3 regions of the Vreelandella piezotolerans genome follow, and region 3 is predicted to be linked to each of the others. Evidence: predicted binding sites of a transcription regulator. Region 3 holds the regulator's gene; each other region holds the start of a gene.
The links. Region 3 encodes LexA, which represses DNA repair genes until DNA is damaged. Its sites were predicted from a motif close to TACTGTNTANNTANACAGTA; they were not measured.
Positions count from the first base shown of each region.

Region 1: a site for LexA is predicted at 4,130-4,149, ahead of recN (DNA repair protein RecN). Genes of this name have one in related genera too.
Region 2: a site for LexA is predicted at 5,036-5,055, ahead of GYM47_RS17635 (LexA family protein). Genes of this name have one in related genera too.

Region 1 is NZ_CP048602.1:344,708-351,266, reverse strand. It holds gene dnaJ (molecular chaperone DnaJ) at 20-1,174, opposite strand; gene dnaK (molecular chaperone DnaK) at 1,284-3,215, opposite strand; gene grpE (nucleotide exchange factor GrpE) at 3,368-3,997, opposite strand; gene recN (DNA repair protein RecN) at 4,197-5,870, shown strand; gene fur (ferric iron uptake transcriptional regulator) at 6,001-6,453, opposite strand; gene bamE (outer membrane protein assembly factor BamE) at 6,526-6,559, shown strand, end outside.
Region 2 is NZ_CP048602.1:3,828,906-3,835,464, reverse strand. It holds gene GYM47_RS17675 (heavy metal translocating P-type ATPase) at 1-415, shown strand, start outside; gene GYM47_RS17670 (DUF2933 domain-containing protein) at 412-606, shown strand; gene radC (RadC family protein) at 1,218-1,715, opposite strand; gene GYM47_RS17660 (lambda exonuclease family protein) at 1,806-2,417, opposite strand; gene GYM47_RS17655 (ERF family protein) at 2,456-3,205, opposite strand; gene GYM47_RS17650 (hypothetical protein) at 3,235-3,405, opposite strand; gene GYM47_RS17645 (DUF932 domain-containing protein) at 3,512-4,480, opposite strand; gene GYM47_RS17640 (hypothetical protein) at 4,579-4,917, opposite strand; gene GYM47_RS17635 (LexA family protein) at 5,073-5,522, shown strand; gene GYM47_RS17630 (Y-family DNA polymerase) at 5,519-6,559, shown strand, end outside.
Region 3 is NZ_CP048602.1:1,707,051-1,713,609, forward strand. It holds gene mobB (molybdopterin-guanine dinucleotide biosynthesis protein B) at 1-360, shown strand, start outside; gene moaC (cyclic pyranopterin monophosphate synthase MoaC) at 378-1,172, shown strand; gene moaE (molybdopterin synthase catalytic subunit MoaE) at 1,176-1,652, shown strand; gene GYM47_RS07855 (ribonuclease J) at 1,656-3,257, opposite strand; gene purU (formyltetrahydrofolate deformylase) at 3,531-4,385, shown strand; gene GYM47_RS07865 (energy-coupling factor ABC transporter permease) at 4,401-5,072, shown strand; gene lexA (transcriptional repressor LexA) at 5,110-5,784, opposite strand; gene GYM47_RS07875 (TetR/AcrR family transcriptional regulator) at 6,035-6,559, shown strand, end outside.

The DNA of each region.
Region 1 (6,559 bases), 1.4 Mb from region 3:
TTCAGAGCGCTCTGGGCTCTTACGGCTTCATCTCTTCAAAGAACTTCTTCACGCTGTCGAAGAAACCGGTCTTCTTCGGTGAGTGGCTGTGGCTGTTGCTGCCATCGAAGCTCTCTTGCAGCTGGCGAAGCAGGTCTTTCTGCTCGTCGTTGAGGTTGACGGGCGTTTCCAGCACCACTTTGCACAGCAGGTCGCCGGGGGCGCCGCCGCGAACGGGCTTCACGCCTTTACCACGTAGGCGGAAGAGTTTGCCGGTTTGGGTTTCCGGCGGAATCTTCAGCTTCACGCGGCCATCCAGCGTGGGCACTTCCAACTCGCCACCGAGGGCTGCATCGACGAAATTGATCGGCACGTCGCACTGCAGGTGCTTACCGTCACGCTTGAAGATGTGGTGCGGCTTGATGGACACCTGAACGTACAGATCGCCCGCCGGGCCTCCGTTCACGCCGCTCTCGCCTTCGCCGTTGAGACGAATACGGTCGCCGGTATCCACACCCGGCGGAATCTTCACCGAGAGGGTGCGGGTTTCACGCACGCGGCCTTCGCCGTTACATTTGTGGCACGGCACTTTGATGTGCTGGCCACTGCCGTGACAGGTCGGGCAGGTTTGCTGAACCGCAAAGAAGCCCTGCTGCATGCGTACTTGGCCGTGACCATGGCAGGTCGGGCAGGTCTCTTTGGTGGAGCCCGGCTCGGCGCCGCCACCGTCGCAGCGGTCACACTCAATATGACGCGGGACGCGAATGTCCACCGTGGTGCCCGCCACTGCGCTCTCTAGATCCAGCTCTAGGTTGTAGCGCAGGTCGGAGCCCCGTGCAGGTGCGTTGGGCCCACGACGACGACCACCGCCGCCACCGAAGATATCGCCAAACACATCGCCGAAGATATCGCTGAAATCGCCAGCGCCGCCGCCACCGAAGCCACCGCCGCCAAAGCCGCCGCCCTGGCCATCCACACCGGCATGGCCGAACTGGTCGTAGGCCGCGCGCTTCTCGCCATCGCTCAGAACTTCGTAAGCTTCCGACACTTCGCGGAATTTTTCCGCTGCGGAGGTATCGTCCGGGTTTCGATCAGGGTGGAATTTTTGCGCCAGACGGCGATAGGCCTTTTTGATCTCTTTCTGATCGGCCCCTTTTTCGACACCCAGGACTTCGTAATAATCGCGTTTGGACATGGGTCCTACGCCTCCTGGTTAGCTACGCACTATAGGCGTCTCGGCCGCGGAAACAGCAACGCGGGAGTTGCCTCCCGCGTCACCGCTTTCCTTGGCAGAAAGAGGTGGGTTACTGCTTCTTCTTGTCGTCGTTGACTTCTTCGTATTCGGCGTCAACCACGTCATCGTCCTGCTTGGTGTTGGCTTCTTCAGCACCTTCACCACCCGCCTGGGCCGCTTCTGCCTGTTCGGCGTACATCTTTTGCGCCAGCTGGCCGGAGACTTCGGTCAGCGCATCCAGTTTCTTCTGGATGTCGTCCTGGTCATCGGTTTTCACCGCTTCTTCCAGTTCGGCGATGGCGTTTTCGATGGCCTGTTTCTCGTCATCGGTGGCCTTATCGCCCGCTTCTTGAACGGTCTTACGGGTGGCGTGAATCATGCCGTCCGCTTGGTTACGCAGCTGTACCAGCGCTTCGAACTTCTTGTCTTCGTCCGCGTGAGCTTCAGCGTCGCGTACCATTTGCTCGATCTCATCATCGGAGAGGCCGCTAGACGCCTTGATGACGATGGACTGCTCTTTGCCGGTCGCCTTGTCTTTGGCAGACACGTTCAGAATGCCGTTGGCATCGAGATCGAACGCCACTTCGATCTGCGGCACACCGCGCGGTGCCGGCGGAATGTCGGCGAGGTCGAAGCGACCCAGCGACTTGTTCTGCGACACTTGCTTACGCTCACCCTGAACGACGTGAATGGTCACGGCGGTCTGGTTGTCATCCGCGGTCGAGAAGGTTTGCGTCTTCTTGGTCGGGATGGTGGTGTTCTTGTCGATCAGCGGCGTCATCACGCCACCCAGGGTTTCGATACCCAGGGTCAGTGGGGTCACGTCGAGCAGCAGTACGTCTTTAACGTCGCCACCCAGAACACCGCCCTGAATCGCAGCACCCACGGCCACTGCTTCGTCCGGGTTCACGTCTTTACGGGCTTCTTTACCGAAGAAGTCTGCCGCTTTCTTCTGAACCATCGGCATACGGGTCTGACCGCCGACCAGGATCACTTCGTCGATTTCAGACGCGGACAAGCCTGCATCTTTCAGCGCCATCTTGCACGGCTCGAGCGAACGCTGTACCAAGTCTTCGACCAGCGACTCCAGCTTGGCACGGGTCACCTTCACGTTGAGGTGTTTCGGGCCAGTGTTGTCGGCGGTGATGTACGGCAGGTTCACGTCGGTCTGCTGCGCGCTGGAAAGCTCGATCTTAGCTTTCTCGGCGGCTTCTTTCAGACGCTGCATGGCCAGATTGTCACCAGACAAATCGATACCGCTGTCCGACTTGAACTGGTCGACCAGATAGTTGATCAATGCCAGGTCAAAATCTTCACCACCCAGGAAGGTGTCGCCGTTGGTCGCCAACACTTCGAACTGCGTTTCGCCATCCACGTCGGCCACTTCGATGATGGAGATATCGAAGGTACCGCCACCCAGGTCGTATACCGCGATGGTTTTATCACCACGGGCTTTGTCCATGCCGTAGGCAAGCGCTGCGGCGGTCGGCTCGTTGATGATGCGCTTGACGTCCAGACCGGCAATGCGGCCCGCATCTTTAGTAGCCTGACGCTGGCTGTCGTTGAAGTAGGCCGGTACGGTGATGACCGCTTCGGTGACCGCTTCGCCGAGATAGTCTTCGGCGGTCTTCTTCATTTTCTTCAGCACTTCCGCGCTTACCTGCGGCGGTGCCATTTTTTTGCCTTTCACTTCTACCCACGCATCGCCGTTATCGGCTTCAGCGATTTTGTAGGGCACCATCTTGATGTCTTTTTGAACGACGTCGTCTTTGAAGCGACGGCCGATCAGACGCTTGATGGCGTAAAGGGTGTTTTCCGGGTTGGTCACGGCCTGGCGCTTGGCGGCCTGACCTACCAGGGTTTCGCCGTCGTCGGTGTAGGCAATGATGGAAGGCGTGGTACGACCGCCTTCGGCGTTTTCAATGACTTTAGCGCTGTCACCATCGAGCACGGCCACACAAGAGTTAGTGGTGCCCAGGTCGATACCAATAATGCGTCCCATAGCAAAAACCTCGAATTCGGTTGAAACAAAACTGATGTTTTACGCCGCTGTTACTTACTTGGCGTCTGCGGGCTTTCCCGCGGGTTGCCCTTTATTTGGGGGCCGCTTGCCGCATTTCAAGGGCTTTTTTTGCGGCAGTGCGTCAACGCGGCTTAATTCGCTTTTTGGCTGACCACGACCATGGCAGGACGCACGAGGCGGCCGTTCAACAGATAGCCTTTCTGCATCACATCCATCACGGTGTTGGGGTCGAGCTCTGGGTTCGGCACCATCGCCATGGCTTCATGCACCTGTGGATCGAAGGGCTCGCCCTGAGGCTCGATGCTTTCGACGCCAAACTTGCTCAGCACGTCGAGCTGCATCTTGAGGGTCATGGAGACACCTTCGCGATGCGCCTCGGACGCATCGTCCTGCATGCTTTCCAGCGCTTTCTCCAAGCTATCCACCACGGGCAGCAGCTCTTTGACGAACTTCTCCAGGGCAAACTTGCGCGCCTTTTCGGCTTCTTGCTCCGCCCGGCGGCGAACGTTCTGAGCTTCGGCAGCAGCCCGCAGCGCTTGGTCTTTGGCTTCCGCCAGGCTCTGCTCGAGCTCTTCTACCTGAGCGGCCAGCACGTCGGCTTCGGGGCTGCCAGCGCTATCTTCCAGCGGTGCATCGTCATCGATCAGCCCTTCCAGTTCGCCTTCCACCAACCGCTCTTCGGCAGATTGGTCGGTGACCTCTGCTTCCTGCTCTTGGCGTGCCAGCTCATCTTCCAACGGGGTTTGCGGTTCTTTTGCCATGCCTTGCTCCTGAAATAAGTAACGGTGCCGTTGGCGGCCACCTGAGGTAAGTAGCGGGTGTTAACCACGTATGCAGCCTATATGGGGGCCATCAAAGCCATCTCAAGAGGGGCATTGAAGTGAGTTATCGACTACTGTATAAAACAACAATTATTGGATAAGTATCCAGCTTCTGTGCCGCACCGCCTCAGGAGGCCTTATGCTTACGCAGCTAGCGATCCAAGACTATGCGATCGTTGATCGTCTCGAACTCGACCTCACCCGTGGCATGACCGCCATTACGGGGGAAACCGGGGCGGGTAAATCCATTCTGCTGGGTGCCCTGGGGCTCTGCCTGGGCGAGCGCGCCGATGCGGGTAGCGTGCGCCACGGCTGCGAGCGAACCGACCTCTCCGCCCGTTTCGATATCCAGCACCTGCCCGCAGCAGCCGAGTGGCTCGACGCCCGCGAGCTGCCTGCCGATGAGTGTCTCTTGCGTCGCGTGGTTACTGCCAACGGCCGCTCCAAGGCGTGGATCAATGGCCACCCAGCGACCATTGCCGATTTGAAATCCCTCGGTGAACAGCTAATTCAGATTCATGGCCAGCATGCCCACCAAGCCTTGATGCGGGAAGAGACGCACTTGGCGCTACTGGATGACTACGCCGGGCTTCGCGAAGGCAGCCAGCAGCTCACCGAGACGTTCCGCGAGTGGCGCAGTGCCCGCCGTCGGCTGAAAAAACTCAGTGAAGAGGGCAGCGAAGTCGAGGCCAAACGCCAACTGCTGCGCTATCAAGTCGAGGAGCTGGACCAGTTGGGCCTTGCCGAAGGCGAGCTGCAAACCTTGGAAGAGGAGCAGCACACCCTGGCCCACGCCGAAGAGACCCTGCGTGAAACCCAGTTTGCCGCCGACTGCTGCGAAAGCGATGAAGGAGGCGCGCTGTCGCTTCTCAACCAAGCCTACGCCCATCTGAGCGCGCTGCCCGGCAGCGACAAAGGCACGCTGGCCAATACGCTCACCATGTTGAGCGATGCCCGAATTCAAGTCGAAGAGGCCGCTAGCGAGCTGCACCGATTGGCCAGCACCACCGAACTGGACCCAGAGCGACTGGCGTGGGTCGAGGAGCGCATGGGCGACGTACACCGCATTGCCCGTAAGCACCACGTCGCTCCCGAAGAGATTTGCGCGCTGCATGCCCAACTCAAACAAGAGGTGGCGCAGCTCGAAGCCAGCGATGACGATCTAGAAGCCCTCAGCAGTCAAGTGGCCGAGTACCGCGAGCGTTACCGCAGCGAGGCCAAGCAGCTCACCGAAGCACGTCAGAAGGCCGCCGTGCGTCTGGGCAAAGAGGTGCAGCAGCAGTTGGCCTTCTTGGCCATGGGCAAAGCACGTTTCGACGTGGACGTCACCCCGCGCGAAACGCCTTCCCCCGAGGGCTTGGACCATGTGCAATTCCTGATCAGCGCCAACCCGGGCCAACCCGCCCGGCCGCTCACCAAAGTCGCTTCCGGCGGCGAGCTGTCGCGCATCAGCCTGGCCATTCAGGTGGTGGCGGCGTCGCATTCGACGATTCCGAGCTTGGTCTTCGATGAAGTGGACGTGGGTATTTCTGGGGCAACGGCGGAAATCGTCGGCCAACTGCTACGTAAACTAGGCGAAAACGGCCAGGTGATGACCGTGACCCACCTGCCTCAAGTGGCCGCCCAGGCGCACCAGCACCTGCACATCGAAAAGCGCGCCAAGCGAGACACCACACTCACCCACATGGCGCTGCTGGACGAACGCGGCCGGATCAGCGAGCTGGCGCGTATGCTGGGCGGCGTGACGCTGTCCGACCAAACCCTGGCCCATGCGCGGGAAATGCTCCACGCCAGCCAGCGCCCGCCGCACTGAACCTGACGGTTTTCTCTTCAACGACTCACCGAATACAAAACGCCCCCAGAGCACCGGTGAAACATCACGTGCACTCTGGGGGCATTTATTTCACGGCGCGAGACTTAGCAAACCCGCGCTTGATGAGCCACTATTTGCGATTCGTTGGGCCGCTATCCTGGCGTGTTACGTCAGACCCACGAGGGCGAACGTACAGCACCAACGCATGGTCCACGAGTTCGTAGCCGTGCTCTTCGGCGATCTCTTGCTGGCGACGCTCGATGATGTCATCGACGAATTCGATGATCTCACCGCTTTCCAGACACACCATATGGTCATGGTGGTCCTCTTGGGTCATCTCGAAAACCGCGTGACCACCGTCGAAATTGTGACGAATCACAAGGCCCGCCGACTCGAATTGAGTCAATACGCGGTAGACGGTCGCCAAGCCAACATCCTCGCCCGCATCGATCAGTGTTTTATACACTTCTTCTGCGCTAAGGTGGTGTTGGCCCGAAGCATTTTCGAGAATCTGCAGGATCTTGACGCGCGGCAGGGTCACTTTTAGCCCGGCTTTGCGTAGTTCATGGTTCTGATCGGCCATGGTTGCTCTTCGCAGTAACAGGTTAGGTCGGGTATCATCGACCGAAACCACGATAGTGAAGAACAGGCTCAAATGCAAAAATTGACTCGTATCATTACCCTTTCCG
Region 2 (6,559 bases), 1.8 Mb from region 3:
GGAAGGTAAGGTCGATGCCATCCGTAAACTTCAGGAGAAACATGGCAACCACGTGGCCATGGTCGGCGATGGCATCAATGATGCCGCGGCGTTGAAGCAAGCCAACGTTGGCATAGCCATCGGCGCGGGGGCAGATGTGGCCATTGAGGCCGCCGATGTGACCCTGGTGCGCGGCGAACTGACCGCCGTGGTGGATGCCATGCACCTATCTCGCGCCACCTTCGGCAAAATCGTCCAAAACCTGATCTGGGCCAGCGCTTATAACGTGGCAGCCATTCCCATCGCCGCGATTGGTCTGCTGCACCCGATGATCGGCGTCATCGCCATGACCGCAAGCTCTCTCTCCGTCATTGGCAACTCGCTGCTACTCAAGCGGCGCTTCGCCACAAACAACCCACAAGGAGACGCCAAATGAACCGCATTCACCACTGGATGATGACTGCTTGCTTAGTAATTATGGGCGTGGCCATGTTCTTTCTAATGTGGCGCGGCCAGTCACTGGGCACTGGGGCCTGGCTGTTGCTTCCCCTGACACTCTGTCTTGGCATGCATTTCCTCATGCATCGCCATTTCGGTCATCATCAAAGAAATAAGGATGAGAAGTGAGCCAGCGTCATTGCGTTCATGAAATCGATGTCTTCGGCATCAAATATAGCCAGTACTAGCTTCAGTCTTCCTTAAAGAGACAGGTGGCCAAGTAGTGACCACCTGCTATTTAAATATATAGATTTTGCTGGACTAGCATAGGTACTACTCAATATCCTGGATTTGAATATAGATAGAAAAAATAAAAACAAATAAAAACAAATACTTAATTTAACAAGAAGGAAATAACCATTGCCCTACTACCCAAACTGCATGGGCATAAGCTAGCAAGCAACCGGCCAGTTACTAAATCATGATCGCCAAAATATTCAGGTTTCTCGCTCTGTTCCTCCTGGCAATCATGGCTGGTTCTTCCGTAACCGCAATGACAACGATGTGACCATTGTCTTGCGCGTGGACGGAGATTATGGCGAGTTAGTGAAGGCCCTTTAACGGACTAGCCCCTAGTGCTCTCTAGAGTGCTAGGGGCTTCATGACTGTCATACATCGTTAAACAATTAACGCACTTTATACTCAAGAGCCTTGATACCAATAGCATCTGTTTCAGCCAAAAAAAGAAGCTTTTTTGAGAGCTACCACATTGGGCAGCTCTTGCTTTACCTCCCGTATCACTACAAATACCCCAACTCCGCAAATGACTGGCACCCTTCGCTCGCCACCACTACGTGATCAATCACCTTGATATCCATTAGCTCCAAGGCTTCCTTCAGGCGCTCAGTGATACGCCGATCCGCATCGCTAGGCTCAGGATCACCGCTGGGGTGGTTATGAACGAGGATGACTGCGGCGGCGTTGTAGGCGAGTGCCGCCTTTAGTACCTCTCGTGGGTACACGCTGGCTGAATCAATGGTTCCGCGAAACAGCTCTTCAAAGCGGATAACACGGTGTTGGCTGTCGAGAAACAACACGCTGAAGACTTCGTACTCATAGTCCTGCAGCAACAGCTGCAGGTGCTCAAATGCCTGCGAAGGCTGAGTAATCTTGCGGCCTTTGGCGAGCTTGCGGCGTGCGAACCGCTTGGCCATGGCGATGATGTCAGTTTCCGTGACAGGTGACGTGACTAAGTAGGTGCCCGCCACTTCACCGGCTTTGAGCTTGCTATGGGGCATAATGACCTCCAAAAAAATAAAGATGTCGGGGTGGTGACCCCGGCATCTATGTCGTTAGTAGTGAGTAAGTGTTGTGATTCAGTGGGTAAGTCACGCTGCCATCACTTGGCTGATGCGTCGCTCCATCTCTTCATGAAAGACCTCAACCCGCTCGGCAATCGTGCGGATCAGAGCCTCGTCTCGGTAGGCACGTTTCACAAACAGCGGCATACCCGGCCAGTAGCTCACAAAATCGATCCATTCCCGTTCACTGACCCAGAGCCCTCCCTGGCATTGGGGCACGTGTTCGTCGGGTATTTCCCCACTGAGCAGTACCTCGATCTGAAACTTGGGCAGCTTGGTTTTGATCTCCAGCAGGCCGTTTGTCCCAATCAAGCTATCCGGTGAGTAGCCTACGTTGTGGTTAAGGATCAGGCCCACTTCTTTAGGCTTCGGTGCGCCGGTCATATCGCGATACAGCGAGCGGGCGACGCTCTCTAGCTCCTGGCCCCGCTTGGTGTGGGCATTGCCTTGAAACGGCTCGGCCAGCTCGCCGGTCATACGCTCGCCGATCAACTGGTGCATGTAGGTAATGGCTCCGGTACCCAACCCACCGGGGCCTTTGCCGTTCACCAGCAGTGCCTTGAGTTCTGACATGGTGACGCGCCCAAGACGCGCCGCCAGCCACTCAGGAGAGCCTTGTGGCATGGTGAGTATCTTCATAACGCCTCCTGTAGGCGGTGAGTGAGCAGGCTGCGCCGCTATTTCACGGCTCGCTTGGTGAGGGATGCACGGAGCTTGTCGAAATCTGCCTGAGGCACCTGAACTGCAGTGCCGTATTTGCCGCTGAACCACTCTTGGGTTGTGGCTGGGCATTGGCTGATCAAACGCTGAATCTGCCCCGCTTGAAAAGCTGTAACCCTCTTCACGGCTGCACGTGTGCTGGTCTGACCGTTATCGTCTTGCCCGCGAGTGGTGATGTTGAGCAAGGCGCACAGTACGTAGCGCTTGCCGTAGCTGGTGGACGATCCAAAGGCTTGGACCGCGTTTTTGTTACCGCTCATGTCCGCAGGTAATAGCATGCTGGTCTCTTCACGGTGACCGTCCTTGTGCATCAGCACGCCCGTCACTTGAATGCCGCGTTCCTGTGTCTGAATACGGAAGCTCACTGCGAAGCCGTGCTTTTGTAGGATGGGCCGTACGGTATCGACAATGTCTTCCAGCGTGGCATAGCAACCGTTGTTGGTTTGGCCACGCTCTTCAATGCTGGGCAACTCTGTCTGCATCCCTGCCATAGCAGCGCTGTAGGCCATCATGGCTTGACGATCCATTACCCGTTCCTGCATTTCCAGCAGGCGCTCCATTTTGTCGATATCGACGTCAGGGTTAAGCGCCGCGCGCTCGATCACTTGGATAATGGCGGTACTGTCAGTGGTCGATGAAGAAGAGGTAGGCGGCACCGCCTGGAGAGATGATGCCTCTTGAGTGACCATGTTTGTCTTGTTCGCCATGACGGCTCTCCTTAAAAACGGTATGGGGGTTAGATATCGCTGGGCAACTGGTCGGGGGAGACCGGCACGAGCCTAAGCTCCGCGCGGTAAAACTGGCCTTTCGCCATGACGTAGGTGGTGGCTTGGGTTTGGTCTTGGGTCAGCAGGCGCTCCGTGAGCTGGGTAAGGGCCACGTCGAGATCGTGGTGTAGCGTTGCCATATAGGCCTCCAAACAAAAAAATGCCCAGCCGGTTAAGGGCTGGGCGTTTATGGGGTGAAGGTAGAGAGGTAAATCAGAAGGTAACGTGGTGATCACGCGTTAATGGTTAGCTGATCAGTGCCAGCGCCGTGTTGAGCGCCTCCTGCTTCATCTGTGCGCCTTGGCCGAACCAGGCAGAGTCCATACGGGTATCGTTACTGCGAGCGCGCTTTTCATGGTCAACGTATTCAGTCACGGCATTGAGCAAGCCCCAGGCCGTGTCCTTTGCGGTCACCAAGTGAGCACCACGCCCTTCGCCCTGGTAGAGCTTCTGTACCTTGTTGAGCGCTCGGTAGTTGGGCAGTTTGGAAGGATCGTCTAACGGCGTCTCCACGCCGCACATCACCGCCTGGAAGTAGTGTTGGGCTTCACGGTGATCAATTTTCCGCTCGGCTAGGGCTTTCATGCGATACATGAAGTCATTCCACTGCGACACCGAAATGCCAAGCTGACGCTTCACGGCACGCGGATCAAACTCTGAACGGTGAGGCACCTTCACCGCTTGTGACGTACCATCGACGGCAATTTGCAACGTGTTGTTGCACACCACCCGCACCGTGGTCGGCGTGGCCATGGTGGCAAGGGTGCCATCGCAGGAAGTGGCCAACAGCAAATAGTCATTGACCTCATCCTGACCTTTGAGTGACGTGCTTAAGCCGCTACGGGCTAGCGCCCAGAACTTACGACCGCCTTTGAGCACGCCAGCGGTTTCTAGCTCATACCCGGCGTACTCGGTCAGGTCACGGTAAAACTCTAAAATCTCCTCGGGCTGCACCACCTTATAGCGCTGCGACACCACCGACAGCGGTGCTTTGGTATCTGAGCGGTAGAGCACCTTTTGCTCAGGGAATGAGTGAATGCTGCCCAGGTGGCTAGCTCCTTCGGCGATAAAGCGCACCGGCGCTTCTTCGATATGCCAGTTCATACCGGCCTGTTGCTGCCAGACCTCTAACGGTTGATGACGAGACAGCTGTTGCCCCAGGCCATGCCAAGGGGTATCGCCAACGTAAGCCATGTGTTCAACGAGATGTGCCATGAGTCATTCTCCAGACATAAAAAAAGCGCTGACCAAAGGCCAGCGCGAGAAAGTGAATAAGCGGATCATTCGCCCCACACAGGGCGAACAACGATAGGTTAAGCGTTAGGTGCTAAAGGCGGGTAGGCGTCGCGGTAGGTGCAGCCGCAAGACAAGCATAACCACGGTGTCCCGCTGCCAACTGGCAGCCACTGTTCAAACAGCGAGGTGGCCATGCGTGAGCCGGTTTGACCTCCGGCCACGGCACCCATCATGGCGGCAGGCAGTTTTGCCAATGGAAAGCGAGTCAACGCCAATGGCAGTGGGCCGGTGATGGCCGTCGCGCGCCATGCGCCAATAGCACCGCCGATCAAGGTGCTGCCTACTACGCTCACACGTTGGGCAGTCTCCAGGTTCAGCATGCGCGTTGATGCACAACGCTTACAAAGTGGGGGCATATTGAAGCTCCTATGCAGAGGAAAACGATTCCACGGGGTAGATGCACAGGAGTGATATAGATCTGAAATTGGGTGGGATACGCCGATGAGGTATTGCGTTCAGTGAGTACTTTAAAGATACTGTTTTTATATACAGCTTTTTAATGGAGGTGCCCATGACTTTGCCGGTAACATTGCTGGGACAAGCGGACGCTTTTACGGTATCGCAGCCCTTGCCGCTCTATTCCTGTGCCGTGCGCGCAGGCTTTCCCTCGCCTGCAGATGACCATTTGGATACCGATCTAGATCTTCACCGTTATGTAGTGAAACGGCCTGCTGCAACGTATTTCGTACGTTCTGAAGGAGATTCCATGATTGGTGATGGAATTCATCATGGGGATTTGCTGGTGGTGGATCGCAGTCTTGAGGCCTTGCCAGGGCGTATTATCGTGATCTGCGTGGACGGCGAGCTCACAGTAAAGCGCCTTGAGCGAGTAGGGCAGCGAACCTATCTCCGGGCAAGTAATCCTGCTTACCCGCCCATTCCCTTAGATGGTCGTGAGGCGCACGTCTGGGGCGTAGTGACTCATGTGCTTCACAGCTTTCCAGGGGCAACGCTGCAATGATGGCCCTGATCGACTGCAACAATTTCTATGTCTCTTGCGAGCGGGTCTTCAACCCGTCACTGGAAGGTCGTCCCGTAGGGGTACTATCCAATAACGATGGTTGCGTCGTCGCACGCTCTAACGAATTAAAAGCGCTGGGCGTTGAAATGGGGGCTGCCATGCACCTGTTAACGCCGGAAGTGCGCCGCCAAGCCGTCCTGCTATCCAGCAACTATGCGTTGTATGGTGACATGTCCCAACGGGTAACTGAGGTGCTGGGGGAGTTTTCACCCCATGTAGAGGTGTACTCCATCGACGAAAGCTTTGTCGGGTTTCAGGGATTTGAGGTAGACACCCTGGAGCAACGAGGCCAAGCTCTGCGGGATACGGTGAAGCAGTGGACAGGTATACCTGTGTCAGTGGGTTTTGCGCCGACTCGGGTGTTGGCCAAGGTCGCCAATCATGCCGCTAAAAAACACCCTGCATATAGAGACCAAGGTGTATGCACGTTGCTTGCAGAAGGCGCGCCTACTAAAGCGTTGTTGAAGCAGTTGCCTGTCACCGAACTATGGGGCATTGCACGCCGCACCAGCGAGCGATTACGCGTCATGGGCATTGAGACTGCCTGGGACCTGCGAGAGGCAGACCCGAAACATATCCGTCGGCAATTTAGTGTGGTGCAGGAGCGCATTGTCTGGGAGTTGCGGGGGCAACCCTCCATTCAGCTAGATGACATGAGCCAGCCTAAACAACAGATCATGGTGTCTCGTTCGTTTGGGCGGCTTACCAACGATCCCCATCAGTTAAGGGAGGCGCTACGGCATCATGCTGCCAGGGCGGGCGAAAAACTTCGTAAGCAGCAAAGCGTCACCAGCGCCGTCATGGTGTTTATCCGCACAAACTCGTTTCGGACAGATTTACCCCAATATCGTCAACGAATGGTCATTTCTCTGGATCGGCCCACTGATGATAGTCGTGAGATCATCGCCGCTGCGGTACAGGGTTTGCGTCGTCTCTGGCGAAAAGGGTACGCCTTTCACAAAGTGGGTCTCATGCTG
Region 3 (6,559 bases):
AGCTCGGGGGCAGCGCCCATGTTGATTGCGTCGCGCCATCGCTATGCGCTGATGCAAGAGACGCCGGGGCAAGAGGAGCCCGACTTGGCCCATTTGCTGGCATTAATGGCTCCCCATTCGCCTGATTTGGTGATTGTGGAAGGCTTCAAAGCTTGGCCGATACCGAAGTTGGCGCTCTATCGAGAGGGAATTGGAGACCCGGCGATTCTTTCCGACCCTTGGGTGCAGGCCGCTGCGTTGACCGGCGAGCCTCCTGTGAAGCTTGCGTCTTCGGTCACGCGTTTGGATTTGAATCGCTGTGACGCGATCGCCCGCTGGGTCAGTGACTGGGCCGACCAACAGCGGCGCAACTTGGCTTGATGATAAAAGGTGACACCATGCAGTTAACCCACCTGAACGCGCACGGCGAAGCCAATATGGTCGACGTCGGCGATAAGCAAGAGACACGTCGAGAGGCCGTCGCCTCGGGGCGTATCGTCATGCAGCCTGCTACCTTGAAGTTGCTGAGCGACGGCGCGTTGCCCAAAGGCGATGTGCTGGCCACGGCGCGTATTGCAGGGATCCAAGCGGCTAAACGCACCCACGAGCTCATTCCTCTGTGCCACTCGCTGGCACTTTCTAAAGTCGCGGTAGAGTTCGATATCGATCACGATCAGGGGTGGGTGAGTGTGACCGCCATGTGCCGTTTGAATGGCCGTACCGGGGTCGAGATGGAGGCGCTGACCGCCGTATCGGTCGCCTGTCTGACGCTTTACGATATGTGTAAAGCGGTCGACAAGGCAATGCGTATCGAAGCGGTACACCTGGATAGCAAGCAGGGCGGACAGCGCGGCGATTATCGCCGTGAAATGGCGGCGCCCATCGTCACTGGTGAAGGTGCTGCGGGCGAGGTGAGCCTCGGCGAGCGCTGTGTCTCACCCTGTGTGCGGGTCAAGTTTTTGGCCGAGCTGCGCGAGCGCGTTGGAGAGAGTGATTTGGCCATTGGGTTGGACAAATTGCCAAGCCGTGATGTGGCTGGGCTAAAAGCCGCGCTCAAAGCTCAAGATGCGCGCTTCTCAGTGCTGGCAGACCGTCGAACGCTGTGCGCGATTAACCAGGTGATGGCCAACGACAGCGCACGCATTACCGATGAAGACGAAGTGGCCTTTTTCCCCCCGGTGACCGGAGGCTGAGCCGTGTCCGTTAACGAACAGAAAGCACCCGACATAGGGGTAGTCGTGCAGTCTGCTCCGTTCTCCATGGCCTACGGTTATGAAAGCGCGTTGCGCCAGCGTACCGACATTGGCGCGATCGTCACCTTTACGGGGCTGGTGCGAGATTTCAACGAAACGCCCGACGTCATCGGTTTGACCCTGGAACACTACCCAGGCATGACCGAGCGCACCTTGGCACGTATTGCAGAGCAAGCGTGTCAGCGGTGGTCATTGCAAGCGGTGAGGGTCATTCATCGCGTGGGAGATTTGTTGCCGGGGGACCCCATTGTCAGGGTGCTGGTTGCCAGTGCACACCGCCGAGATGCCTTCGAGGCCTGCGATTTCATCATGGACTACTTGAAGACCCAGGCACCTTTCTGGAAAAAAGAGCACTCTAGACAGGGAGCATACTGGGTGAAAGAGCGCGACACCGATCAGCAAGACGCTGCTCGGTGGTAGTGCTCAAGGCTCGTCGTTCAATTCCTCGATGGTTGGCATCTCGGCGGCCATGATCTGCAGGTGCACCTCGGGCATATGCTGCAAGTGATTCGCCAACCAGTGTACCAACCGAGGCTGTAGCGCATGGCGTAAATCGGCTAGCGTATCTGCGGTGATCTCATCGAGCTGCTCGTCCAGCCACTCGCTAAAGCTGTCTTCATCCATGGGGCTGGCCCCGCTAGCATCCAGCATCAAGCGTCCAATGCGGCACCAGCCCGTCTCGGTGGCCGCTACCGGCAAAGCCAAAAAAAGGCTGCCGCGACGTGCCGAGGAGTGGCCCGTATCCAAGCCAGGATGAGCGACTACGCTATTTTGATTGACGATGCAGGGAGGCTGAGGATAGCGCGTCTCGCAGCGTAACCCTTGCTGGTCGAGCACTAGCATGTCGCCATTCACAGGCGTCAGCGGTGCTTGAATGCCCAGCTCTTCGGCAAGCGCTTGATGCGCCGCTTGATGGCGAGCCTCGCCATGCACCGGTAGCAGCATTTTGGGTCTGACCCACTGATAGAGCTTTCTAAGCTCTTCCTGGGCAGGGTGTCCGGTAGCGTGAAGCTCGGGATGGTTCGTTTCATCGAACAGCGTGACATCGAGTTGCAACAAACGCTTTTTAAGCTGCTCGATGGGGCGCTCATTGCCTGGAATGGCTTTGGCAGAAAAAATCACGCTATCGCCCGGTTCTAAATCGACAAAGGGGTGGCGACGCTGGGCCAATCGTTGCAAGGCGGCGCGAGGCTCGCCCTGGCTACCGGTGGCAATGATCACGACCTCTTCAGGGGGGAGGTAGCCCAGGTCATGGGCGGGCACCAGGGGCGGGAAGTCGTCCAAATAGCCCAGGCCTCTGGCCACACTCACCATCCGCTCCATCGAGCGGCCCATCAGGCTAACCCGGCGTCCACTCGCCTGGGCTGCCAAACCAATGGCCAATACCCGCGCTAGGTTGCTGGCAAAGCAAGACACGACCACCCTGCCTGTGCAAGCGCTCAGCGTGTTCGCCAACGCCTTGGCAACGTCCCCTTCGCTGGCGGACTGTCCCGGCATGGGCGCGTTGGTTGAATCCCCTACCAGCAAATCGACCGGTGCCAGTGCTCTGAATTGAGCCGCATTGACCGGTGAGCCAATGAGCGGGGTTGGGTCCAGTTTCCAATCACCCGTGTGGAGAATGCGGTAATCCCCCGCTTGCATCATGATGGCGCAGCTCTCGGGGATGGAGTGGGTAACGCTGAGATAGCGAAGGGTGAAGGGGCTACTCTCTACTGCCTCCCCCGGTTCGATGGTCTGGATCGCTGCGCTACTGAGCTGATGTTCGGCAAACTTGTAGCGCAAGAGTCCCGCTGCGAGTGGGGTGGCAAAAATCGGGCAGCCCCATTTGGGCCAAAGCCACGCCACGGCGCCGATGTGGTCTTCATGGCCGTGGGTAATGAACAGGGCTTTGGGGGTGATCTTGAGCGCTTCCAGGGTTTCCGTGTTGGGGACTTGAAGCGGAGAATTCGGCAGGTCTTGGCGAATCATCATGCCGCAATCAACGGCGATCCACTGATCGTCATACCCATACAGCGTGAGGTTCATTCCAATTTCGCCACAGCCACCAAGCGGTAGCAGGCGCAGGGGCGGGCGGCGACGGGGACGAAGTTGAACGCGTGATGGATGCATCAGTTATGAAAAGCCTAGAAAGTAATGTCTTAACTATACGGGATGCGGGGGGCGGGTAACAATCATCGCGGCACCAGACCGCGGTGCTTCCTTATCTTGCTTACGTTACACTAATGCGGCTAAAGCGTTTATCTGCCGTTAGGCAGGTGCTTGGCGAGCGTGCCGTTAAATACGTTAAGAGTGTCTGTGATGTCTCATTATTACCGTTTAGTTGTTTCCTGCCCCGATCAGGTGGGCATTGTGGCGCGTGTCTCAAGCTTTATTGCTCAGCAGGGTGGTTCCATTACCGAAGCAAGCCAGCACTCTGATTTAGAGACTGGTCGCTTTTTCATGCGCTATGAAATTCTGGCGGACTCACTGGGTATGTCGGCGGAAGCGTTGCGCACCGCGTTTGAGCCCGTCGCCGCCGAATTCGATATGCAGTGGTCGTTGGTAGATACGCAAAAGCGTCGCCGTGTCGTGCTCATGGTGTCTAGAGAGTCTCACTGCTTGGTCGACTTGCTGTATCGCTGGCAAGCAGGCGAGCTGGATTGCGATATCGTGGGCGTCATTTCTAACCATGACGATATGCGTTCACTCACGGAGTGGTACGGTATTCCCTATCATCACGTACCGGTCGATCCTACCAACAAGCAGCGGGCATTCGATCAAGTGCAAGAGCAGATAGATGCGGCCCGCGCCGACTGTGTGGTGCTGGCGCGCTACATGCAAATACTGCCGCCTTCCCTTTGCGAACGCTATGCGGGCCGAGTCATCAATATCCACCACAGTTTCCTGCCGTCGTTCGCGGGTGCCAAGCCGTATCATCAAGCTTATGAGCGCGGTGTGAAGCTGATCGGTGCGACCTGCCATTACGTCACCGAAGAGCTGGACGCGGGCCCGATCATCGAGCAGGACATACATCGGGTCAGCCATTGCCACACGCCGACCGATCTCGTTCGCTTCGGTCGCGACGTTGAAAAAGCGGTGTTGGCGCGTGGTTTACGCTGGCACTTGGAAGATCGTGTGCTCATTCACGGCAATAAAACAGTCGTCTTTAGTTAATCTACCGGGGGCGCTATGTCGTTTGCACAGAGCGTATTGGCACCATGGGCGCTGGTGATGACGTGGTTGTTGTCATTGGGCATGGTGGGCTGGTGCATTTGGCTGCGCCCTTGGCAACCGTTGCTCGAAGATACCGCGCTCCAACATCGATGGTTGGCCGCGACGCTTGTCGTCATGCTGTTTTGGCAGCTTCGCGCTCAAGCAGTGGATTGGTTGACGCTTCACCTAGTATTTACGGTGTTAATGACGCTGGTCTTTAAAATGCCGTTAGCGCTGCTGAGCAACGTAATGATCAACGCTGCCATGGTAGCGATTGGACGTAACGAGTGGAACCTTCTTGGGGCGAACGTACTGGTGACTGGCATCGTGCCTGCTATGGTGACAGGCATCGTGTGGCGTCTGGTGGATCGCCGCCTGCCGGATAATTTGATGGTGTTCTTATTCGCCTGCGGATTTTTCGGCGCAGCGCTGTCGACGTTAGGTGGCGGGCTTGTCGCGGTGGCGCTCATCATATTGGCGGGCACGGATCCTGAGGCCGTATATCTCGCTCAAGAGTATGCCCGCTTTTTACCGCTGCTGATGCCGTCGGAAGCCTTCATCACCGGGATGCTGCTCAGCATCTTGCTAGTCTACCACCCAAGTTGGGTGGCCACCTTCAATGACCACCGTTACATCGACTCACAGTAAATACACTTCGTGTGCCGGGTCTGACCACGGCCTCAGCTCAGCCGAGCGCTTGTCCGTTTCCGCCCCGAATAACGCCGACGCCGACACCCTCGATATCCAGTTGTTGGGTGCGCAGATCGATCTCGATCGGTGGGAAGTCGGCATTCTCGGCGATCAACGTGACTTGATGGCCCTGGCGTTTAAAACGCTTGACCGTCACTTCGTCTTCTAACCGTGCTACGACGATCTGGCCATCGCGTACGCGATCAGTGCGATGAACGGCCAGAAGATCGCCTTCCAAAATGCCGACATCTTTCATGGAGAGGCCGCGTACACGTAATAGGTAATCGGCTTTGGGCGTAAAATACTCGGCTGGAAGCGGGCAGTAGCGGTCTATGTGTTCGGCAGCCAAGATTGGACTACCGGCGGCAACTTCGCCAATCACGGGTAGCCCATTGGGTACAGGCTCGGAGGCGGCCGTTGTCGTTGCTGGCACTTCGCTAGGTTCCAGCACCTCCTGGTTCGGTAGCCGAATTCCCCGCGACGTATTTCGAATGATGCGTATGGCGCCTTTACGCTCGAGCGCACGCAAATGCTCCTCGGCAGCATTTGGAGAGCGGAACCCCAGCGCCTTGGCGATTTCAGCGCGCGTTGGCGGGTACCCCAGGTCACCCATGGTTTTGACGATGAAATCAAATACGTGCTGCTGACGTGCTGTGAGTGGACGAGACATACCAAACTCCAAAACAGTGAAAAGACAGTAGCTACATGTCGGCTTAATCAGTATGTGTTTAAGTATACAGTATGTTGCTCTGTCCAGTACATGGTCCATGACAAACGCCAGTACATAGCGAGCTCTTTGAAAGCTAGGTAAAGAAGGCGCCGCCCATGGACCGTTGGCGAACTGGATAAGTGATTGAGCCTGTCAAACATATGTCATAGTATGCAGCGTTGTTTAAAACACCTGTTTTTTGGAGGGCGAGATGGCCCAATCAGATACGGTAACGCGTATATTGGACACGGCAGAGGTGCTATTTGCAGAGCGAGGCTTTGCCGAGACGTCGCTGCGCAATATCACCAGCAAGGCACGCGTCAATTTGGCGGCCGTCAACTACCACTTTGGTTCCAAAAAAGCACTGATTCAAGCGGTGTTCGCTCGCTATCTCGATCCGTTTTCGGCACGTTTTCATACGGCACTGGATGAACTCGAGACGCGCCATCAAGGTCAACCGATTCCTTTGGAAGTGCTGCTTGAGACCATGGCGACCACGGTGTTGGCCGTCCCGGCAGAACGCAATAGCCTGAAAGTGTTCATGAGGCTCCTGGGTCTGGCGTATAGCCAGGCTCAGGGGCATTTAAGGCGTTATATTCAGCAGCAATATGGCGACGTGTTTACGCGCTTCACCGAGCTGGTGCGCCAAGCGACCCCAGACCTGCCGGACGCTGAGCGTTTCTGGCGGCTACACTTTATGTTGGGAACGGTGATATTCACGCTGTCAGGCTTGGAT